DNA from 4 places in the Paenibacillus sp. p3-SID867 genome. Region 1 is predicted to be linked to each of the others. Evidence: riboswitches for the same ligand, from Rfam matches in the RefSeq annotation. Region 1 holds a riboswitch; each other region holds the start of a gene.
The links. Region 1 has a riboswitch for ZMP and ZTP ahead of purT (phosphoribosylglycinamide formyltransferase 2). Riboswitches for the same ligand answer to the same signal wherever they lie in the genome.
Positions count from the first base shown of each region.

Region 2: another riboswitch for ZMP and ZTP. It lies ahead of M4D81_RS11270 (DJ-1/PfpI family protein); the one in region 1 lies ahead of purT (phosphoribosylglycinamide formyltransferase 2).
Region 3: another riboswitch for ZMP and ZTP. It lies ahead of M4D81_RS32525 (GNAT family N-acetyltransferase); the one in region 1 lies ahead of purT (phosphoribosylglycinamide formyltransferase 2).
Region 4: another riboswitch for ZMP and ZTP. It lies ahead of rpiB (ribose 5-phosphate isomerase B); the one in region 1 lies ahead of purT (phosphoribosylglycinamide formyltransferase 2).

Region 1 covers NZ_JAMBDM010000003.1:537,690-543,794, reverse strand. Annotated here, with positions in the region: gene M4D81_RS08720 (response regulator) at 1-1,136, opposite strand, end outside; gene M4D81_RS08715 (MATE family efflux transporter) at 1,335-2,693, opposite strand; gene purT (phosphoribosylglycinamide formyltransferase 2) at 3,017-4,177, opposite strand; ZMP/ZTP riboswitch at 4,261-4,341, opposite strand; gene M4D81_RS08705 (PAS domain-containing sensor histidine kinase) at 4,595-6,037, shown strand; gene M4D81_RS08700 (YdcF family protein) at 6,048-6,105, opposite strand, start outside.
Region 2 covers NZ_JAMBDM010000004.1:465,809-471,913, forward strand. Annotated here, with positions in the region: gene M4D81_RS11265 (helix-turn-helix domain-containing protein) at 1-1,432, opposite strand, end outside; gene M4D81_RS11270 (DJ-1/PfpI family protein) at 1,748-2,359, opposite strand; ZMP/ZTP riboswitch at 2,420-2,501, opposite strand; gene M4D81_RS11275 (hypothetical protein) at 2,669-3,436, opposite strand; gene M4D81_RS11280 (carbohydrate ABC transporter permease) at 3,669-4,634, shown strand; gene M4D81_RS11285 (carbohydrate ABC transporter permease) at 4,631-5,467, shown strand; gene M4D81_RS11290 (cache domain-containing sensor histidine kinase) at 5,633-6,105, shown strand, end outside.
Region 3 covers NZ_JAMBDM010000031.1:16,233-22,337, forward strand. Annotated here, with positions in the region: gene lepB (signal peptidase I) at 1-289, shown strand, start outside; gene M4D81_RS32505 (hypothetical protein) at 569-817, shown strand; partial or broken gene M4D81_RS32510 (DoxX family protein) at 1,342-1,497, shown strand; gene M4D81_RS32515 (aminoglycoside phosphotransferase family protein) at 1,694-2,566, shown strand; partial or broken gene M4D81_RS32520 (group II intron maturase-specific domain-containing protein) at 2,773-3,018, opposite strand; ZMP/ZTP riboswitch at 3,460-3,541, shown strand; gene M4D81_RS32525 (GNAT family N-acetyltransferase) at 3,593-4,693, shown strand; gene M4D81_RS32530 (MBL fold metallo-hydrolase) at 4,944-5,810, shown strand; gene M4D81_RS32535 (hypothetical protein) at 6,087-6,105, shown strand, end outside.
Region 4 covers NZ_JAMBDM010000016.1:12,515-18,619, reverse strand. Annotated here, with positions in the region: gene M4D81_RS26465 (L-threonylcarbamoyladenylate synthase) at 117-1,283, shown strand; gene M4D81_RS26460 (manganese efflux pump MntP) at 1,366-1,929, shown strand; gene M4D81_RS26455 (low molecular weight protein arginine phosphatase) at 1,983-2,570, shown strand; ZMP/ZTP riboswitch at 2,662-2,743, shown strand; gene rpiB (ribose 5-phosphate isomerase B) at 2,858-3,322, shown strand; gene M4D81_RS26445 (TIGR01440 family protein) at 3,404-3,988, shown strand; gene M4D81_RS26440 (serine hydroxymethyltransferase) at 4,080-5,330, shown strand; gene upp (uracil phosphoribosyltransferase) at 5,674-6,105, shown strand, end outside.

The sequences.
Region 1 (6,105 bases):
GCCGTTACAACCTCCAGAAGGTATACCTGAACGTCCTGAATGGTACATGAGGCGCCAATGAGTTCATCGAATATATGCGAAATGGCTTCGGTCATTTCCTCTTCGGTTCCGAGCTTTAGACTGCGGATCAGCGCTTGCTCCTTTAATTCATCCAGACGAACCCCCTCCGGTCTCGGACGCTCGACATCATCGATGAAAATGACTTTCTCGGCACCCAGAATCAACCGGTAGTCGAGCGCCAGCAGCGCACCCTGATATGAAAGCTTCAGGTCTGTTAGATTCCCCACCTGTGAGCCCACTCCAATCGTAACCGGCAGCTTCAAATAATGAAGAATGCTTTTTAATAAACGGTCAAGTGTCAACTGCAGCTCGCTAAACCACGCTTCTTCCTCCCTCTCATCATTCGCAATCAGCAGCACAATGCTGTCCTGATATATGAATGCGCTTACAATAGATGAGGGATCCAGAAGCTCCTTAGCGATGTTCAGCATGGCATGCAGCATTAAATCCAAGTCTCCAGAATGGCGTAGGGAGGCTGAGGACGTTTGCTCCTTATCAACAGAAGCGGGATATAAGGCCATAACCGCAGCAAGGTAACAACCTCCATTCAAAGATAATTCGTAATTTCGAATCTTCTCCTCAACAATCGAGCGGGGTAATTTCCGGGTGAGCAGCGACGCAAGAAACGATTCCCGAAGCAATGGCAGGCTCGTGCGGTAATGCTCCTTCAACTGGCGCACATCCTCGCGCTCTGCAACCTCCAAATCGATCTTGTCCTTGATCTTCCTCAATAGCTCCATAAAGCTTTCGGCTGAGAAAGGTTTAAGCAAATACTCGTCCACGCTGAGCGTAATCGCTTGACGGGCATAATCAAATTCATCGTATCCGGTTAAGATCACGATTTTGCACAGCGGCTGAAACTCTCTGAGCCATGAGGCCAGCTGGAGCCCATCCTGAAACGGCATACTGATATCGGTAATGACAACTTCCGGCTCCAATCGCTCCGCAAGCTCCACAGCCTCTCTCCCGTTCTCCGCCGTTCCCTCGATCGTGAATCCGCAGGCTTCCCACTGGATTTCCTGCACGAGTCCCTCTCTTACGTCGGCTTCATCGTCCACTAACAGCACTTTGTACAAGGCAACCCCTCCTGTTCTAATCTGTCAAATTAGTTAAAAGAATCTAATGTGATCTTACCGCGGCCCATCCAAATTTGGAATGCATCATTTACACGCTGCTTTGAGGCAAAAAAAAGAACGAATGCATGGCTCTTGAACAACAGAGTGATTTCTGTTCGTTAAGTCATGATTCGTTCTGAACTCGATTGTATAAAATCCTTACGCCTGGGCCGGTATGGAGACGGGATTAGCAGGCGTGCCTAACCTTTTGATGCTCAGGTAGTAGGCAATGCCGAGTGGGATGACGGCTCCGAGCCAAGCCAGCGGGTTCGCCAGACTTGCGCCGAGGAACCCGATCTGCGCGGTCAGGAAGATGGCAGCCAATACCCGCATGATCAGTTCCATGATGCCGGCTACGGTTGGGATAAAGCTCTGTCCCAGTCCCTGCAGCGTGAAGCGGTAGATGAACAGCAGCGAGAGAAGCAAATAGGTGCTTCCGTTCGATAAGAAATACAGCCTGCTAAGGGACAGCAATTCTTCCTGTCCTTGACCGACAAAGAGGCTGACGGCTGCAGGACCCGCGAATATAACCAGCAACCCCACGGCGATGCTGAAAGATCCCGAGACCCATATACATTGTTTAACTCCAAGCTTAATTCGGTCTATGCGATTCGCACCGAAGTTCTGGGCCGCAAAAGTCGCCATCGTAATGCCAAAGGAACTCATGGGCTGCGTAGCGAGCATGTCAATCTTCTGAGCAGCAGTATATGCGGCTACGGCTGTTGCCCCAAGTCCGTTAAGCGTAATCTGAAGAATGATGGCACCGATTGCAATGATGGAGGCTTGGAAGCCCATCGGGAAACCGACCCACATATGCCGGTGTATAAATGTCCAATCGATGGACCAATCAGCATTCTTGAACTGCAGAAGCGGAACCTTTTTATGAATGTATAACAAGCAGAGCAGGCAGGAGAATAGCTGCGATACCACCGTGGCAAGCCCTGCTCCGGCTACTCCCATCTTGAATACGAGAATAAATAACAGATCGAGTACGATATTCAGAATGCTTGCGACCACCAAGAATAGAAGCGGTGTCCGGCTGTCCCCAAGCGCTCTGAGCAAGTTCGCCAGCAAGTTGAACAGGACGGCTGCCCCAACACCCCAATTAATGACGATTAAGTACGAATAAGCATCATCCAGGATTTCTGCCGGCGTGTTCATCATGACGAGGACAGGCCTCGTGAATATGACACTCACAATGGTCAGAAAAACCGTGAATACAAGGCTAATCCATATACTCGTTCCCACGCTTTTGCGAACGCCCGCGATATCCTTCGCGCCAAAACGCTGGGCCGTTATGATGGATAAACCTGCGGTCAAGCCTTGGGCAAAGCCAATGACAAAAAACAAAATACTGCCCGTCGAGCCAACGGCCGCAAGTGCGTTCACACCAATGGTGCGCCCCACAATCAGGGTATCCGCCATATTATAAAATTGTTGAAAAATATTTCCGATCAAAAGCGGGATCGTAAACATGATGATCAGCTTGATCGGACTTCCTTGCGTCATGTCTCTCATGTAGATTCTCCTATGCCGTCATAAACGTTCCTCTATATATTTATTAGATAATATAACGCTATAAACTGTGCCTATAGAGCAGCACCTTGAAAACATTATAATGGGTGAGGGTCGTTTGTATTCTTGTGTATCTTATCATGAAAGAACATAAATTTCTGCATATTTATCATCAAAACCACTAACAAAACTAAGTCACTATGGTCAGAACAGTTCATACCGGATTTTGATCCGCGAAATCATTTCAATGAAAAAGATCAACCAGTTAATCGGTTGACCTTTTTTTCAGAAGATTATGGATGCACCACCCTAAGAATCGGTAATGATTAGGCTTCCTCAATAGCAAGCTCATCCAAAGCCTGCTTCGCACGCGAACGCGCTTCCTCTACTGTGCCGGCGGTTGACAACGCAACTGCGACCCGTCTTCCAACCTTGGTCACCGGTTTCCCAAAAATGCGCAGCTGCGTATTCGGAACAGCCAGTGCTTGCTCGGCACCGGTAATTGTGTAGTTCTCCAGCTCTCGCGCCGCTTTCAGCGGACGGCTGGCTCCAGGCGTTATTAATTCGATCTCCGGGATCGGAAAACCAAGAATGGCACGGACGTGAAGCGCGAATTCAGATAAATTTTGCGTCACCAGCGTAACCAAGCCGGTATCATGCGGTCGCGGAGACACCTCGCTAAAATACACTTTATCCGCAGCAAGGAACAATTCAACACCAAACAAACCATATCCGCCAAGCTCGTCGGTAATCGTCCTTGCAATATATTTAGCTTCCTCCATTTGCTCATCGGACATGTTGTGCGGCTGCCAGGATTCGATATAGTCCCCGCTCTCCTGAATATGACCGATTGGCGCACAGAAGCTTGTTCCATTGACGGAGCGAACGGTCAAAAGCGTGATCTCTGACTGGAACGTAATGAATTCCTCAATGATCACTCTGCCGTTCTGCACGCGGCCGCCTTCCATCGCGATGTTCCAGCAGGACTCGATATCCCCTTCGCAGCGGCATACACTCTGGCCTTTGCCTGAGGAACTCATCAGCGGTTTAATCACGCACGGAAAGCCCATATCCAGGACAGCCTGTTTAAATTCCTCATAAGTATCGGCAAATCGATAGCCTGCAGTAGGCAGTCCCAACTCCTCGGAAGCCAACCGGCGAATCCCTTCACGATCCATCGTAAGCTTCGCAGCTCTGGCAGTAGGAATAACCCGGTACCCCTCTTCCTCCAGTCTAACCAGCTCCGAAGTAGCGAGCGCCTCGATTTCGGGTACGATCAGGTCCGGCTTCTCCAGCTCGATGATTGCGCGTAATTTCTCCCCATCCAGCATATCGAGGACATGGCTGTGATCGGCAACATGCATGGCAGGAGCGTCGGCATAACGATCGACCGCTACGGTTTCAACACCCAGTCTCTGGGCCTCAATCACGACTTCTTTTCCGAGTTCTCCCGAACCTAGCAGCAGTATTTTCTTCGTTTTTAACATCGTTGTTTTATCCCCTTTTCGTAGTTTCAGAGACTTATAAAAAAGCAGAAAATAATAAAGAGGTAAGGGAAATAAGCTTCCCTTACCTCTGCCCAGGCGTACGGCCGTCGTCATCTATGTGCTCCCTCATGGTCCCCCATGCTACGCCAGTTACACATAAACCTATACATTGTTATTTAAATCATACTTAATCTTCCCGTTAATTGCAATATCACCGTAAGGCGACATTAGGATTTAGACTTCAGCATATCGATAGCATCCTTCAGCGATTGCGAAAGCCACTTCTTGGGATGGATTTATCGCCAAAACGAGAAATTTCGTTAAAGATCTATCGCTTTAAAGGATTGATGAATGATAGGGTCCAACATATAATATGGATAAATTCATTCCTGTCAGATATTTGAAAGGAGACTTGCTGTGCTGCCCTATTCCAACCCCAATCATGATTTTGCCTTTGAACAAGCCGTAATCGGAATGGCATTGATATCGCTTGATGGTTCGATTCTTAAGGTCAATTCGGCACTAAGTGATCTATTGGGATATTCACAGCAGGAGTTAACTGCCGGGGCGTCACAAGAAGATAGCAGCATCCGCGCCTTATTGAATCAAGTGGTTTGGAACACAAGAGCCACTCAAGATCAACAGCAATCCATAACCCAGTTTGAATATGTTTACCACCATCCATCCGATCGTGAAGTACACCTCAGTTTACGTATCAGCGTTAAGGAGGAGCTGGCGCAGAGTTTCCGTGGCTACTTGGTACAGTTTGAAGATCGAACCTTGTTGAGACAGCTCATGAAACAGCTGGAGCGGAAAGAACAGAAACTCAACGAGAAGGAAAATTCGTTTCTGCAGCTGCTGGATGGGCTTCCCCTCTCCGTACTCATCACAAAAAAGGGTATTGTCCACTATGTTAATTCTGCCGCGCTCAGACTTGTTAATGCTGCGCATCCCCGCGACGTCCTCGGGATTTCAACCGACGTGGTAGTCGACGCATCGTACCATAACAAACTGATGAAACGCAGGGCAAAATATGCCGAGAGCGGAGAGATCGGAAGCGTCGATTATCTGATACGCTGTCTGGACGGGCAGGAGAAAATGGTCACGGGATTCACGTTGACCATAAATTATGAAGGCGAAAAAGCGGCGGTCGGAATCTTTAAAGACATCACAGAGCAGCAGATGGAAGAAGATCGCGTGATGCAATCCGAGAAGCTGACCACCGCCGGCCAGTTGGCCGCCGGCATTGCCCATGAAATTCGAAATCCTTTAACTTCGATTAACGGATTCGTAAAATTGCTGCGATCTGCGGAACGCAGCAACGAGCTCTATTTTGAAATCATTGAATCGGAGCTCAAACGCATCGAGCTCATTGTCAATGAACTCCTGGTGCTCTCGAAACCGCAGAGTGTCCATGTCAGCGGACCCATCGACGTGTTTGCCATTATGGAACAGATCATTACGCTTATGAAGGTTCAAGCAGCCCTCAAAAATATCGAGATCATCCCTCATTATCCGATGGCACCGGTCTTCGTCCAGGGTGAAGTAAACCAGCTCAAGCAAGTGTTCATCAATCTGCTGAAAAATGCCATGGAAGCGATGAATCAAGGCGGTACCATTACCCTGGACATTTTGCACAACGCTCAAGAGGTTCAAATCATCGTGCAGGACGAAGGGATTGGCATGACGCAGGAGCAAATCCAATCCCTGGGACAGCCCTTTGTTACGACCAAAGACACCGGGACGGGACTGGGACTGATGATTACCAAGAACATTATTCATAATCATGGCGGTACGATGAACGTAGAGAGCATACCCGATTATGGGACAACCTTTACGATCCATTTACCGGCTTTATAACGCATACATATTATCGGAATGGTGAAGCCAGTTGATAGCCGATGTAATAAAAGACTTCTCTGATTAAA
Region 2 (6,105 bases), on a different contig from region 1:
TCTCCCCCATACCAACGGTTATGGTCAGCTTCAGATGCTGCTCCACCCACTGGCGGGTCTGCTCAAGCAGCGTGACCACATGCTGTGCTGCGTCCTGGTCGTCCGCCATCGTCATCACGCCCAGCTTCGAAGCGGATATCCATTCTGTCCAAACACTCGTTTCCTGCCCGGCTGCAATTTCTTGAACGACACTTTTGAGGGCAAATTTGATCAAATACTGGTCCTGCTGCGGGTACTGCTCGCAGAACAATGGATATTTATCGATTTCGATGACATTGACGATCTGTGATTCGGACAAGTCCGGCAGTCCCATGACGTCCCGCTGCTCATTCCACTGCTCCATATGGGACGGGTACTGCCCCTCCATCAGCTGCTGGAACAGATACGCTCTGCGCAGCAGCAAATCCTCCCGATGCTGCTGTTGAAAGCTGCTCGCCTGTTCCAGCATACTTTCGAGTGCCGATTCGATAAATGCGAACTCATCCTGTTTGCTGTTATGGATCAGCGCGCTCGTTTTAGACTGTGAATAGTTATGAATCCGGGACACGATGGCTTCAATCGGCTTATAGTTTCGGCGCGTAACCACTACGATCCAGACGACCCCGGCAACGCACATGAGCAAGCCAACGATAAACCAGATATTGTACAGCTGGCTGACGATACCGACCACTCTGCCTTGGGTAAGACCTCCCTCATATACCCACCCGGTATAAGGCGAAATCGCCTTGGAGACAAGCTCCCCACTCTCTGCCATGGAGGTACCGGGGAGCATGGACTGCCCCTGCGTATCCTTCATATGAATGAAACTAACATCGGGATTTACCATGCCCTGAATCATGTTTTGTATGGCGTCCACCTTGATATTAACGGCAATAACGCCTTTCCCATGGGTAACGAAGGGTGCATCTCGCACCAGGGTCACCACATGCTGCATACTGTTGAAGCTGAACTCCCGGAAATTCCGCATCGCACTCCACTTTGCTTCACTATTGACCTGGCCCAAATAAGGCTTGAGAAAGTCATAATCCGCATAATCCTGCAAGTTGAACGAGGACGAAGTACTCAACACGAACTCATCCTGGGTCCGCACGAGCACCATGGAATCCACAAGCGGATTGGACACCTTGAACTGCTTCATGGCCTTCACCGCCTGCATGTTCAAATAGACGTTGTCCTGATCCTCATGATTGAAAAATCCCGACATATCGGGGTTGAACAACAATTCCTGCACGAGCATCTGATCGATGGCCTTCAGCGAGTTGTCCACCGAACGCATCGCCTGATGAATCATCGTCTCATTGGCCTGAATCGCACCTTGCCGAGACTGTTCCCCGAGCATCTGGAAAAAGACAAAAAACACAAATGAAATCACGATAAAGAAGACCGGCATATACGATAAAAGCTGACGGTAAAACCACGCTTTTCTTCCCATAGGCATCCCCCTAAAGCGAATAATTCCTTATCTCATCGTCGATTTGAAGTAATTTCATCATAGAAGAATGAGCGGAGTTTACCAACACTTTTTTAAAGAGCGGAAGAAAAACAAGTCTAAAGCATCACGACTTCCATAGCATGGACGTGGTCATTAAACATATGTGATTTGAAAGCAATGAAGGGAGTTAACAAATTCAAAAAACTATTTGATTTTATGTTACATAATCTTGAAAAGACTATTTGTACTCCTCTTATAGATTTTTAACAAGTGCACAGCCGGCTGACATGCGCTTGAAGAACACGAACAATCATCTTATCCTCCTTTTGAAGAATAGTGCATATACACGTCTCTTAAGTTACCTGCTTTATAATATGGATACTCCATCTTCTGCTGAACTTGAAGAACTGTCTCCTTGGTCGTCAACATTTCGACCAAGTATAGCCCCAAGTCGATGGAAGCCGTAACCCCCGCACCAGTTACCGTATTACCATCACGCACAACACGAGCAGAAATCACTTCCGCACAATAAGGAGCCAGTAAATCATATGCTGATGAGTTGGTAGTAGCCCTTTTCCCATTCAGGAAACCAGCTGCGCCCATTAGCAAAGCCCCAGTACAAATAGAAATCGCATACGGTACAAGCTCCGCTGTCCGAACCCAGCTCATGAAATCCTCATCAAATCGAAGCGTTCTGGTTGATAAGCCCCCAGGGAAAAACACTAAATCAAATTCACCTAAATTAGGCAACACCGCATCGGACTTCATTTTAAGCCCCCGGTCATCCGTGATCTCCGGCCTGTCTGCACAAAACGTCCATGATACGTTTTCCTTCGCTTTCAGGATCGCTAGCCAGGTCACTGCTTCATAAAATCCAGCTAAGTCCATGCTTGTCATTCCATCGAATAACACAAACGCTATTTTCATCGCCGCTACCAGTCCTTTCATTCCTTGAAAAATAAATAAAGCGCTTGATCAAAAGATCAAACACTTTGCCCAGGCGTACGGCATATAAAATATGTGCTTCCTCGTGGTTCAATCCACTTTTACGCCAGTCACACATACCAGATATTTAATACTTAATATACATGATCTTTGTTCACATTGTAAATATATGGATTAAAGTAAAGAAGGAGCACCTGCCGCAGCAAACTGCTCCTTGTAAATTGACCTACTTCTCCCGTTAGTTGGGAAAACCATGCCTGCCAGTAATCAAAACATAACCGTTGACGATCCTTAGTCCTCTTGGAGAGAATTATGTCCTGTAAAATCCTCTTGGATCTTTTTCATTCTTTCAAGGTGTGGTTTCAACTGCCGTAGTATCTCCGCTTTATGTGACTCTATTTGATCTTGGAAAAACATGTGATGTGCGTCATCCTTAATCGACGTAATCGTTTCGTTTAACGCGCGGAGCTCAGTCGCCAATGAGCGCAAGGTTTCTCTAGTCTTGGCGTCTATTGTTTTAGGATTAGACTTCCAATACAAATAGCTTATATGGTATAACGGTGGCCATGTCCTTGCCTGAGTTGCAAGATAAAACATATCCTGCTGCATATTCGTTGTCATTGCCGTATTATTAACTGAAAGCTGAGGAACAGCATTGTTTCTGAAGGTATCGCTAAATTCAATGATTGTTAACAGTTGCTCATCGATTTCTTCCGCTTGGATCTTCGCCTTATCGATCAATTGCCGAATCTTAGCAGGATCTTCATTTTCCTTCGACTCACTAATTGCCATTAAAGTGTCAGCAAACGGATTCATTTCAGAAGCGTGCTTTACTAAATAGACAAATGCCGAGTCGTTCTTCTGCTGATACAGTGAATAGAGATCATTGTATTTTACAGATGATTGGTTTTCCAAATGTTTGTACATCGCAGCGTTTATTAATATGAAAATAATAAGTATTAGTACGTAGATCTTTATGTGCTTGGGCAAAGGGGACTTCCTTTCTGAAACATTTAATTGTCCTGGTAGCGTAAAACATTCAAAAGAATAGTTTAGCATGGAATTCATCACCCATAAATGGATAATATATTCCACTAAACTGCCCGTTTGCTTTAATGGGATGCCAAGATGGATTGACCTTAGGCAACCTTGTTATCGGGCATGTATTCACTTTCTCCTGAACTCACTCCTTAATCATTCAATAATGAAAGAATTTGTGCATCTTTCGCCTACAGGCCTGATTTTCATCAGGATACAATGGAAGCTATCAATAGGCGAGAGGTGATTAATCATGAATGCACAAACGGCACAGCCGGTGGGCAAGGCCAAGCTGGACAAGAATATGAAAGCGGTTGCCAAAACACTCAAAGGGCGCTGGAATGCTCCGTTAGCCGGCTACCTGTTCATCGCTCCCTGGCTGCTGGGCTTTCTTATTTTACAGCTGTGGCCCATTATCCAGTCCTTCTATTTATCCTTCACCGAGTATTCGCTGCTGGAGCCGGCCCGCTGGATCGGACTTGAGAACTACCAGGATATCGCTCACGACCGGCTCTTCTTCAATTCGCTGAAGGTGACATTTCTGTACGTGATCGCTTCCGTGCCGCTGAAACTGCTGGTGGCGCTGGCTGTAGCCCTGCTGCTGAACCGGAACATCCGGGGCATATCCTTTTACCGGACCATCATTTACCTGCCCTCTCTGATCGGCGGGAGCTTGGCGGTGGCCGTGCTATGGCGCAATATTTTCGGTTTGAACGGCTTCATTAATCAGCTCGTGATTTGGGTCGGGATCGCCCCCAAAAACTGGATCGGCACCCCCTCCACCGCCCTCGGCACCCTGGTGCTGCTGACGGCCTGGCAGTTCGGTTCATCGATGATTATTTTCCTTGCCGGTCTCAAGCAAATCCCAAGTGAGCTGTATGAGGCCGCCTCCGTGGACGGGGCCTCGCCGCTCCGCAAGTTCATCCGGATTACCCTGCCCATGTTGTCCCCGGTCATCCTGTTTAATCTGATCATGGGCATCATCAACGCATTCCAGATGTTCACTTCGGCTTTTGTTGTCACGAATGGAGGACCGGTCAATTCAACCGAGATGTTTGCCCTGTTCCTGTACAATAAAGCCTTTGGTTCCCTGCAGATGGGCTACGCCTCGGCCCTGGCCTGGATATTGCTCGTTATTATCGGCATCGCCACGGCGCTTAATTTTGTCGCGTCCAAATACTGGGTCTTCTACGAAACCGAAACGGAGGGCCGCAAATGACAGGTTCACATAATAAACAAAACTGGCTGGTCCATATGGTGATGATTGCATTCTGTTTCGTGATGTTTTATCCCGTGCTTTGGTGGATCGGAGCCTCCTTCAAATCAACACCGGAAATCAGTCTACCCACCCTGTTCCCTAAAGTATGGTTGTGGCAAAATTATACGGAAGGCTGGATGGCACTGCCCAAGTATACATTTACACGCTTCTTTATGAACAGCCTCAAGCTCAACGTGGCGACCACAATCATTCATGTCATTTCAGCCAGCCTGGTGGCTTTCGGCTTCGCCAGGCTGACCTTCCCGCTGAAGGGGTTATGGTTTTCCATCCTGCTCATGACCCTGATGCTTCCGGGACAGGTCACGCTCATCCCGCAGTATACGATGTTCCATTCCTTCGACTGGATCAATACCTATCTGCCGCTGATCGTCCCGTCAGCCATGGGCGGAGCCTTCTTTATTTTCCTGATTGTCCAATTCATCCGCGGCATTCCGCGGGAGCTCGATGAGTCAGCGAAAATCGACGGCTGCTCCTGGTTCGGCATTTATCTGCGCATCATCATGCCGCTGACCCTGCCGGCACTCATCACCGTTACGATCTTCTCGTTTATTTGGGGCTGGGACGAATACTTTGGGCCGCTGATTTATCTGAATACCGTGGACAAGTATACTGTCCCGCTCGCGCTCAGGATGTTCATCGACTCCCAGTCGGCCGTTCCGTGGGGGCAGCTGCTTGCCGTATCCCTGCTCTCCGTGCTCCCGCCGGTGATCATTTTCTTTCTGGCGCAAAAGCATTTCGTGGAAGGGATCGCCACAACCGGGCTGAAAGGTTAAGTTTCAGAGCGGTAAACGGATACTGTGCCGTGTTCTTCCAGCTCTTCTTCAGGCAGCGGTCAAGACGGAGAGGTTCAAGCATCCGGCTTCCGCCAACCAACATGGACATTGAGGCAGCAGCGTGAATGCAGAGTCCTCATGGCTTCCAAGGGGAGGGAAAAACGCATGAATCCGTTTCGCACGTTCCGCATCGATTACGTTTTTTTCTTCAGCTTTGCCGGTTTTATCGCGGTTCTCATCACGATTATGATGATTGTCAGCTATCGATTTTCGGCAGATGAGCAGGCGGACAGCGCCTCCATGTACCAGCAGGCGGTGCTGCAGCAGCTTAACAAGCAGCTTACCGACCAGATGAGCGCTGTGGAGCAAACCTCGCTGGCCGTGTCCATCAACTCCCCTCTGGTCAACTATATAACGATGAAAGGAGATTATTATGCACGCAAGAAAGCCAGCGACGAGCTGAACCGGGATTATTTGGCGCCGATGCTGAACAGCTCGCGCTCCATGTTTTCCTTTCAGATTTATATGAAAGATCCGCTTCAGGTTGATCCCAACGCCAACATTCAATACCTCCCGCTCGCCTCGGCCAGCGGGGAGAGCTGGTATCCGGCCGTCGACAAATCCGATTTTCTCTGGAT
Region 3 (6,105 bases), on a different contig from region 1:
AGTAAACAATGGTCAGATATATATCGATGGTTTGCTCCTTGACGCGTTTTACGGTAACGCAAGAAATAAGGGATTTACGCAGGAGCAATATAAGGCTTGGGCTGAAGAGAACGGAAAAGATCCTACAAGGTTTAAAGAATATTTCACGAAAAAATTCAAGGAAATTAGCATTCCTAGTGAACATTATTTTCTGATAGGCGATAATTGGTGGAGAAGCATAGATAGTTTTAGTTTTGGCACTGTACCCAGAGAGAAGCTGATAGGTAAAGTAATAGGATATAAAAAATAAGACTTATAAAGCATTAATCGTCCAGTTTTCTGAGATACTAATTGAACCCGATGAAGATGTACGCACTTGGTTGTAGCTTCGTCAAGTAGTCAGTAAAAAGAAAAGCGGCGATTAGTTTCCCGGTATTCTTCCGGGAAACTAATCGCCCATTTTTATTTTGAAAACGTTTCTCTATAAAGGCTGCTGGAAAAGCGATTAAAAAAGCAGCTCATGGCAATAGTAAGGCGAGCAAAAAACACAACATGGATATGAGATATCTGAAAGAGCACGGGAGATGTTGTGAAAACAGGAATTAGCGGCCGTAAATTGAACAAAAATGGTACTTCTCCACGAGCAAACAGCCAAGTTAACAAATGGAATAAAAATGCCGGTACTACTAAATATGAGGCCAGAGTAGTAAAAACTAACATGTGTAATAGACAGCAAGCCCTTAAATGGGAAAAAGGGAATTCTATGAGTAAACATCAAAGGCCACGTCCATGGGAATATGTCGAGGGACAAGAACATGGTCCGATTGAAAGTCGCTAATTCAGCAGCTTTTTTATTTTATCGGTACAAGTTCTTGTCCCGAGCCAAGGACAAGAACTTGTACCGATTGCCGTAATGGACAAGAACATGAGCCGATTACCGATTAGATAAGTGTCTAACTATATTTCCATCCAATTTAATCAAATCCGACGGGCAGTTTAGCTGAGCGAAATTATATCCCACAAGTGGTTTATCTGAATGTCGGCTATCCGACGAACCCAAGATTCGATGTACCAAGAAGCAGCTTGCCAGCAGCAACCTGATCTAATAATGAACTTTCGGTAGTACCAACCCAACCTGGTTATCGAATATAGGTTGCATTAATGACACGCCCTTGACTACTCATTATTCGTTCACGTATAGCAAAAATGACAATGATCGTTACCGGTAGATTTGCTGCTCCGCACATCATACCGATTTTCCAGAATGAATCAACTTCCAACAACGCTGCCGCTAATGCCGATAAAGACCCTGCACCAATGTACATGGCGGAGCTGTTTAAAGACATAACAGTGCCCCTTGATTATAGCGGTATCTTTTTTCTCATGATGGGTGAGGCTTTATCTCATGCGTTTGCTAATGATTACGGCGATTACGGATTCCATATCATTCTTCCGCTTGTCTATGCTGCGCTTGGCATCGCTTCCTGGGCGTTGCGTCAGAAAAGCCGCAGACTTTAATGGCATAAAGAGATTAGAGGCGATATGATAATGTTCTATAACGTTGATTGAAGTAGTAGAACTAGCTGGTTTACGTGCCAATGATACCGCTGATTAGCGGTATACTTTAACTATAATTAGGTATTATCTGTCTATTCCATTATTTCTTTGATACCCTGTTAAATATGTGATGGTAACACCGAGGAGGTAGCGAATCATGGTTGAGAAAATGCACGTCGACGAAAAGGAACTTGATGAAGCGCTCGTTCGTCGTCTGCTTGTTGCACAGTTTCCCCATTGGGCGGATCTATCCCTGCGACGGATCGAGCCGGCTGGCACAGTGAACGCCATCTTTCGGCTAGGCAACGAATATTTAGTTCGGCTCTCGCGGCGGGAAGGGCCTACGACACCAGAAAGTCCCGAGTTTACTTGGCTGCCTAAGCTTGCTCCATTGGTTCCGCTGGAAGCTCCTGTACCAGTCGCTCTAGGGCACCCGAATAGCGAATATCCGTGGTTTTGGTATATACACACATGGGTTGAGGGCGAGACGGTGCCGATAGAGGAGATTGACGCGATTCAGGCAGCTCGTGATCTTTCGGAGTTCGTTGCAGCGCTGCAACAAATCGATTCATCGGGTGGGCCACAGGGACGCGGCATTCCTTTGGCTCAAAGGGATGAGGGGTTCCGATACTGTTTGGCACAGTTCGATGGCGATGTTGCTGCGGTGTCTGATGTGTGGGAATCGGCACTTGCCGCGCCTCCGTGGAGCGGCCCACCAGTTTGGCATCACGGCGACCTTGACATGCGTAACTGGCTTGTGCGAAATAAACGAATCACCGGTGTGATTGATTGGGATACAATGGGCGTTGGCGATCCTGCATGCGATGTCATGGTCGCATGGAAGTTACACTCGCCGGCAGCACGTGACGCGTTCCGCAATTATCTACCTACGGATGACGCTACATGGGCAAGAGCCCGCGGATGGGTCGTATCGCAGGCGGTGGCAGTGTTGGCTTACTACACGCCAGAAAACAATCCAGTTCTGTACCATGAGGCAAAATCCTGGCTCGACCTAGTATTGTCAGAATGATGCTTGATAATCTTGCTGTTAAGTATCAATGGTGTCATAGAGATCGAATCCGATAGTTGAATAATTATAAAGGCAAATCGAGTAGGAGGGGGCGACTAACCCCCGTCTTCTCACACCACCGTACATGCGGGTCCGCATACGGCGGTTCCAAAAGGTTAACAAAGCTCCAGATAACGAGTAAGTAAATTTATCAGCCCTTTCGCTTCCTAATAGGAGTTCGGAAGGGCGTTGTTCGTGTTGCGGGACATTTCCTAAGCACCTCTACGGGAGTTGGCCATCTTGGACGCTGCCCATTCGGGCACACCCAGTGCCCGGAGCTCCCGGAGGCGGGTGCGTACCCGTTTCCATTGTTTCCACAAGCACATTCGCAGGCGCCTGCGAATCCACTGGTCGAATCTCTCACAGTGGTTCTTGGCAGAAGCTATCCGGAAATAGCCCATCCAGCCCATGAGCCTGATTGTGTAGTTATGTTATGAGTTAGGAAATTCAGATTATTAAGTTAGCGGACAATACTGAAGGCGAAATATGAAGCTTACAAAGTCTGAGCTCGTGGAGTTGTTAATCCAATCAGAGCAATACATTGCTCAGAACAATAGGCTCTGGTTGAAAAATGAATTCGAAAAATACCAATAAATAAGCATAAGCAAACACAAAAGGGAGCCTGTGCTTGCTTATGCTTTCAATTATCCTTTCTGTCTTTCTCTAACGGGAAACGATAGCGTAGGAGCTGCATTTGCGGAACCTTTTTTGGTTTGTTGAAGCAACGGGTGGGATTGTTCATTACTGTGCTTAGAACAGGCCACAAGAATTCTGATTAGTCTATCTAAGTTCGAATATTTTGAAAAATGTTGTTGATCTCAATCGTTCGCCAGTCTTATAATAAATAGTAAACATATGGGATGCGTAACTGGCGAGAACGTAGATTACTACGGGGGAGCGCATCCGTCAAATAAGCCGTTCGCCTGGGCAAAGCATTTGGTTGATTTTTAACCAAATGCTTTTCTATTTTTCGAGGAGAGTGCTGGGATGGGAGCAGTGAAAAAAGTAGCGGTGCTGGTGTATGAGCAAGTGGATGCATTGGACGTAACGGGACCATTCGACGCGTTCGCGGTGGCGAGTAACTGGGGACAGGACTTTCTGGTCTATACGGTCGCTCTGGAATCAAAAACGCCGATTAGGACAATTAGCGGCTTGACGATTCTTCCGGAATTCGCTGCTTCAGAGTGTCCGACGCCAGACATCCTGATCGTTCCGGGAGGCTGGGGAGCACGCAAGGAGATGCATAATGAGAAGTTAACCGATTGGATCAAAGAAACCTCCCAGTGTGCTTCATTTACTCTGTCCGTATGTACGGGGGCATTGCTGCTCGCCAAGGCCGGACTTCTCGAAGGACTACGTGTGACCACCAATATACGGGCGATGGATTTACTTATTGAGGCCGCGCCGGCGAGCGCGACGCTGATAGAGAACGTCCGATACGTGGACAATGGCCGAATCATTACATCGGCTGGTGTTACGGCAGGCATAGATGCAGCGCTACATCTTATCGCAAAGCTTCACGGGGAGGAACGGGCGATCGATACTGCGTCGAGGCTGGAGCATGACTGGAGACGAGAGCCTTCCGAATCGCTGGCTATCCTTAGGGCAACATATGAAGATGTGGACGGTATTCGCTCCCTTTTTATCGACGCAGCGCAATGGATTCATTCGGTTCATGGCTTCTGGCAATGGCGTGTAGAAAGCTTCGAACGCGAGATTGTCGATGCATTTGTCCGTGATAATGAAGTGTTCGTCGCTGTTCTAAGGAATGAACTTGTCGGGTGTCTCTCCGTCCACTGGGTATACGAGGAAATATGGGGAGAGCAATTTCACGAGGACGCGGGGTATGTTCATCGGTTATGCGTCTCACACAAACGGAAGGGAGAAGGAATTGGCCGTGAACTCATTCGCTACGCGGAAAGTTATGTTCGGGCCAATGGAAAAAGCCGGCTTCGTCTCGACTGTATGGCCGACAACCCAAGACTAAATTCATACTACGTAAATCTAGGATTCGTGTTGCAGGGTCGCTTTGACGCGGGCTCCTGGAGCGCGCACTTGTATGAGAGGGAGATCATCGCAAAAGCATAAACCATTTCCATTCGAAAAAACCATTTAAACCAAACCGTACCTTTCCATGATGAAGATGATGTTATAAAATGTAAATATTACTCTGAGGTATCGGCGAGCGCATGAAGAAATAAATGATAGTTAAATACACGGGAGGCGATTCCATTGGTAACAAAATAAAATGAGAAAATCGATATGCGAACTCGAGCCCCAAATTAGCATGCAGATTTTCTCTTAGCCGTTGCAAATAAAATTTAGAGGAGAATTTGACATGCTAAATAAAATAAGAGAATCAATCTATTACCTAACGAACCAAAACAATAAGGAAAGACCGACGCTAGGACTCGTTTGCGGAGACAAATACAGCCTGGTTATCGATGGCGGAAATTCGGTTCAGCACGCACGGGACTTCTTGCGTGAAATCGGGAAATTAAACGTACCTCCGATAAAATATTTGGTCATTACGCATGCGCATTGGGATCATTTTCTAGGGATGAACGAATTTGAAGCAACAATTATAGTTAATACCCGAACGAATGAAATCATTCAGGAATGGCGCGGGTTTTCGTTTGACGATCGTTCTCTCAAAGAATATGCAGATGCCAAAAAGATCGATTCACTATGTGTGGAGATCATCAGGAGTGAAATACCGGATAGAGACACATTCCAGTTAACTTCGCCGGATATCATTTTTGAGGAATCCCTTCATATCGACTTAGGATATAAAGTTTGTGTTCTTGAAACCATTCGAAGCACGCATACGGAAGACTCAACCATCGTATATATTCCGGATGAAAAGGTCCTTTTTCTGGGGGATAGTGCATATGGCACAACGAAAAATTCTTTGTATCATTTTAAGCAATCTCTGTTATTGCCTATGATCGAGGATATTCGGAAATATGACGCCACTCACTTCCTGCTGGGGCATGAATCCATTTGTGACACGGCGGAGATGGATCTGTATTGGAAAGAGCTCATCTCAACGAGCAATGCAGTGACATCCGCATCTATGGAGAAGGCGGTAGAGGCTTTTGAAAGGGAGCACAACCGAAAACCCTCTGAAGATGAACTCTTTTTCTTAAAAGCATTCGTGAATGATCAGATATTAAAATCGCAATACGAACAAGCGGAAAAATAAAAGAGGCAGCTGACTATATTTATTAGACAGGATTCATTTGTGAGTTTTATAATCTTCGAAGAATGCTCAGAGAGGCAAATGACCCAGCTTAAGATAAGGTTATCTCAAGCTGGGTCGATTTTTTTATTCTTTTGAAAGAAGGGATTCAAGAATCGTTTGGTCATCCGGTACTTACAAGAATCAGATGCGGAAGAATATCTTCATACTTAGGAGAACAAAAATGATATTAGAACTTAATAAACAGGATTTTTATAAAATACGGCATATCACCGATCAGTGTCAAACGTTGAAGTCA
Region 4 (6,105 bases), on a different contig from region 1:
GGTTTGAATGGGAACCGGCACGGGACTGAAGAACGAAAAGCGCTTTTTATTTTGGGGCATAGGCAACACATGCGTTGGAGTTTATATAATTCATATACAGAAAGTTTGGGATAGGAATGGAACAGAACGGGAATGGCATGGAACCTAGCCAGCTGCGGGATAACGGCTTCCGCGAGGCTGCTGCAAATTCAACCCAGGTGTGGCATGTATCGAACTCGCTTTCCAGGGAGAGCTTGAGTTTGGAGAAGGAGGCGAAGCAGGCGCTGCAGGAAGCGGGGCAGATGCTCGAGCGGGGCGGAACCGTGGCCTTTCCGACGGAAACAGTCTACGGGCTTGGCGCAGACGCCGGTAATACGGAAGCGGTCGAGCGTGTCTTTGCCGCGAAGGGCCGGCCGTCGGACAATCCATTGATCGTGCATATTTCAGAGCTAACTCAGCTTGACGGTTTGGTCCGTCATGTGAATGAGACAGAAAGGGCGCTGATGGCAAGGTTCTGGCCTGGGCCGCTATCGCTGGTGCTGCCCGTTAAACCGGGTGCCGTATCCCCTCGTGTGACGGCAGGGCTCGATACCGTTGCCGTGCGGATGCCGAATCACAACGTGGCGCTGGCCTTGATCAGCGCCGCCGGGCGTCCGCTGGCTGCGCCGAGCGCGAACCGTTCCGGTCGGCCAAGCCCGACGCTGGCCAGCCATGTCCTGGAGGATTTGGCCGGGGCGATCGACGGCGTCCTCGACGGCGGCCCTGCCGGGGTGGGCGTCGAGTCGACGGTGGTGCAAGTCGGCGAAGACGGCGCCGTCACGGTGCTCCGCCCGGGCGGCGTCACGGCCGAGCAGCTTGCCGCGGTTGCGGCAAGCGTGCGCATGGACCCGGCGCTGCATCGCGCCGCCGGGGAGGCGGAGAGCCCGGCGCCGCGCTCGCCGGGCATGAAGTACACGCACTACGCACCGAAGGGTGCGATGTGCGTGGTGCAGGGCCCGCGTGCCGACGCGGTGTCGGCACGCATCGCGGCCGAGCTTGAGGCGGCTGCCCGACGCGGGGAGGTGACCGGCGTGCTGTCGTTTGACGAGCACATCGGTCACTACCGCGCGGACGTTGCCGTCTCGCTCGGCAGCCTGGCCGCGCCGGAGGAAGCGGCCCGCCGGCTGTACGCCGGCCTGCGCCGGTTCGATGATGAAGGCGCAACCTTCATCCTGGCCGAAGCGTGCCCGGAGCAGGGCCTCGGAGCAGCCGTCATGAACCGGCTGCTCAAGGCCGCGGGACACCACATCATCGACGTGAATTAAAGCAGCCGCATGAACGCTGTTGGCATCATTTACCCCTTGTCCGCATATGGTGTACAAGACCATGGGACTTGGGGGAATGGGCATGCTGGAGGCGTCTGTCCAATCGGGACAGCTTGCGGCGATTCTGCTGATGGCGGTTGCACTCGGGCTAGACGCATTTTCGCTTGGAATCGGAGTTGGAATGAGAGGCGGTATGCGCTTAGGCCATATGCTGGGCATCAGCTTCATGATCGCGTTGTTTCACATGCTGATGCCGCTGCTGGGCTTATTTGCCGGCCGCTATGTTGGCATGTTACTGGGCCACGTCACAGGGCTTGCTGCCGGCGGGCTGCTGCTTTTACTGGGCGGGCATATGATGTATAACGCCCTGCGGGGCGGAGAGGGACAGCGAATACATCCTACCGCATTTTTAGGCATGCTGCTGTTTTCGCTTAGCGTCAGCATCGACTCCTTCTCGGTAGGCGTTTCCCTCGGAATGTTTGTGGATGATGTGCTGTTAATCGTAATTTCCTTCGGGGTCGTGGGCGGTTTGCTGTCCATTCTCGGTTTGCTGCTTGGCCGTCAGGTAAGCAATAAGCTGGGGGAGTACGGTGAAATGCTGGGCGGACTGATTTTGGTTATCTTTGGCACCATGTTTATTTTTTGACGCAATATTTGTTACAATAACCCCAAAGAACCTACGAACGGGAGGAACGGACCGTGAAAAATATATTGTTTGTCTGCACGGGAAATACCTGCCGCAGTCCAATGGCGGAAGGCATGCTGCGCAAGCTTGCCAAACAACGGGGCATTCCGCTGGAAACGAAGTCCGCCGGTGTCTCGGCCGTGGATGGAATGCCGGTGTCCCATCATGCGGAATCCATCCTGCGAGACCAGGATATCCAGGAACGCTTGGTGTCCAAGCCGTTGACCGCGAACCTTGTAGAATGGGCGGACCTGATTCTGACGCTGACCCAGTCGCATAAGCAGTATGCTATAAGGCAGTTTCCGCACGCCGCAGACAAGATGCACACGCTGAAAGAGTTCGTTGAGGATGACCGCCGGGTGCTGGACGATCTGCGGGAGCAGGATAGTCTGTATGCAGCGCTTGAGCTGGCCAGATCTCTGGGCCACGATGTCAGCGACCGTGACCGGGAGCGTCTGATCGAGCTGCGTCAGCGCATCCCGAGCTTCGATATCTCCGACCCTTTCGGAGGCTCGCGGGAGGAATATGAAGCGACGGCCGCAGAGATACGGACGGCGTTGTTCCGTCTTTTGGACAAGCTGGAAGCGGATCGGCATAACTAAGCCTAGCTTTTAGAGATATGAAGCCTTGCATTGGGCTGAAAAGCCACTTGCCTTTCGCATGGTATTGCTTTAAGATGAAGTTGAAAAACAAATGATCCGGTGTAACTGGCGACGAAGTGGATGAAACCACGATGGAGCATCGGAATATACGGCCGGTCGCCTGGGCAAAGAGCATTTGGAGCACAATACGTGCGCCGACTGCTCTTTTTTCGTCTTTTGCGCCCGATTTGGGTTATAATGAAACAAGCTAAAACGCAAAAGCGAACATACGAGGGGGTTTTTCATAGATGAAAATTGCATTGGGTACGGATCATGCCGGCATTCGTCTGAAAGAGGAGATCATGGAAGTCATTCGGGGTCTTGGCCACGAGGTGGAGGATCTGGGCTGCGGCTGTTCCGATTCCGTGGATTATCCCGATTATGCCCTTCCGGTGTGCGAGAAGGTCGTCTCGGGTGAAGCGGACCGCGGCATTCTGATCTGCGGTACGGGGATCGGCATGAGCATAGCGGCCAACAAGGTGCCTGGCATTCGCTGCGCGCTGACACATGATGTGTTCTCAGCTAAAGCGACGCGCGAGCATAACGACAGCAACGTGATTGCGCTGGGTGAGCGTGTCGTCGGTCCCGGACTTGCTGCCGAAATCGTCAGCGCATGGCTGACGACGGATTTCAGTCATGGCGAGCGCCATGTCGGCCGCGTGAACAAGATCAAGGCCATCGAGGAGCGTTACCTGAAGAATGAATCGCGATAAGTGAACGCGTAATGCAGCTGCGGCTATCGTGATATGGGATTGAAGCATCTTCTGTGAAAAAATCATCGGGAGGACTGTGACATGACGGATATCTCCAAGGTTTCCTTGAACGAACAGACAGCGCGTATTGTCCGCGAACTGGCCAAAGTGGCCGTTTTAGGCCCGGGTAAAGTGCTGGTCATCGGAGCCAGCACCAGTGAAGTAGTTGGGCGCCGAATCGGTACGGGCGGCGCTCTTGAAACGGCGCAGCAACTCCTTCAGGGCATTGCCGAGGCTCAAACGGAATTCGGTTTTGCGGTGGCCTATCAATGCTGTGAGCATCTGAACCGTGCGCTTGTCATGGAACGCGAGCTGCTCGAGCGACTGGGCTTGACGGAAGTGGCGGCAGTTCCCATTCCGGGTGCGGGCGGGTCGATGGCTTCCGCAGCTTACCGCAGCATGAAGGAGCCCTGCCTTGCGGAATCGATTGAAGCCCATGCGGGTGTCGATATCGGCGAGACGCTGATCGGCATGCATTTGCGGAGAGTGGCGGTTCCGTTCCGGCCAACCGAGCGTTATATCGGGGAGGCGCGCGTAACTGCGGCTTATACCCGGCCCAAGCTGATCGGCGGAGAACGTGCGGTGTACCGACTCGAGCAGAGTGATGATTCCACGCTGTGCGATTGATTCGAATGAGAACTCGCTTTTTCAATGATGACTACTTGTAGTTTTTAAATTTGCAAGAAAAAATAACGATGGATTATGGGAGGATATGAACATGATGGAACATTTGCGGAAGAGTGACCCGGCTGTATTGGAAGCGATGGATTTGGAGCTGAAGCGTCAACGTAGCAACATTGAGCTGATTGCCTCTGAGAATATTGTCAGCGAAGCGGTTATGGAAGCAATGGGGACGGTGCTGACGAATAAATATGCGGAAGGCTACCCTGGCAAACGCTATTACGGTGGCTGTGAGCGTGTGGATATCGTGGAAGATATCGCCCGTGACCGCGCCAAAGAATTGTTCGGAGCCGAGCATGCCAACGTTCAGCCGCACTCCGGTGCCCAAGCGAACATGGCGGTATATTTGGCAGCCCTGAAGCCCGGAGATACCGTGCTCGGCATGAACCTGGCCCATGGCGGCCATTTGACTCACGGAAGCCCGGTTAACGCTTCTGGTCTTCTGTACAATTTCGTTGCCTACGGCGTGCAAGAAGACACGTTCCTTATCGATTACGACGAAGTCCGCAAAGCGGCATTCAAGCATCGCCCTCGTCTGATCGTGGCGGGTGCAAGTGCCTATCCTCGCATTATTGATTTTGAAAAGCTTGCTGCCATCGCCAATGACGTAGGCGCGTTGTTCATGGTCGACATGGCTCATATTGCAGGACTCGTTGCAGCAGGTCTTCATCCGAATCCGGTTCCGCATGCCCATTTTGTAACGACAACGACGCATAAGACGCTTCGCGGGCCTCGCGGCGGTATGATTCTGTGCAAAAAAGCTTGGGCGCAAGCGATTGATAAAGCGGTATTCCCCGGCTCCCAAGGCGGCCCGCTCATGCATGTGATTGCTTCCAAAGCCGTTGCGCTTGGCGAAGCCTTGGATCCGTCTTTCAAGACGTATGCAGAGAATGTCGTGAAGAATGCGAAAGTGCTGGCCGATACCCTGATCGAGGAAGGCCTGAACATTGTTTCCGGCGGAACCGATAACCACCTGATGCTGGTGGATACCCGTAATCTGGACATCACCGGCAAAGACGCGGAGAAAGTTCTGGACTCCATCGGGATTACCGTGAACAAGAATGCCATCCCGTTTGATCCGACCAGCCCGTTCGTAACGAGCGGTATCCGTATTGGTACCCCTGCGGTTACTTCCCGCGGTATGGATGAGCAAGCGATGGTTACCATCGCGAAAATTATTGCCATGACTTTGAAGCAGCCGAAAGACGAGGCAACGCTTGAAAAAGCAGGCCGTTTGGTGGCTGAGCTTACAGATCAATACCCTCTCTATGCTGAAATGAAATATTAATCACAGTTTCCTTCGCATAAGAAGCCTATGATAAGAGGACCCCGCCTGATGCAGGTGGGGTCCTCTTAGGAGCTATGAACATTCTGGCCAGATTGCTATGCTCTCATTTTCCCAGTCAGGCCCTTTCGCGGTTAGCATCAATATAGGCGAGAATGGAAAACCTAGGTCTAGGGCAGAAGAAGATCCGATTCCGTTATAAGGTCAAAAACTCATGGAATAAAACATGACCCGTGCAGGTGTCAATTGACTATAGGGAATGATATAATAGACAGGATTTATGGAGCTCACAAATATTTACGCCCATATTGAAATAACATTTGTACTCAAACCGGAGGGACCAGACATGGGAAAATTGGTGATTTGTGATCACCCGTTGATTCAACACAAACTTACATTCATCCGCGATATGCGGACTAACACAAAAGACTTTCGCGAATTGGTAGACGAAGTCGCGACTTTGATGGCTTATGAAATTACGCGGGAGGTTCCTCTTGAATCGATATCCGTGCAGACGCCGGTAGCTGAAACCCAAGGGAAAGTCATTTCCGGCCGCATGCTCGGCTTGGTTCCGATCCTGCGCGCCGGTCTGGGCATGCTGGACGGCGTTGTCAAGCTGCTTCCAGCGGCAAAGGTAGGGCATGTCGGATTGTTCCGTGACCCCGAAACGCTTCAGCCTGTTGAATATTATACGAAGCTTCCAACCGATGTGACGGAACGGGAATTGATCGTCATTGATCCGATGCTCGCGACGGGCGGATCCGCTATCGCTGCTATC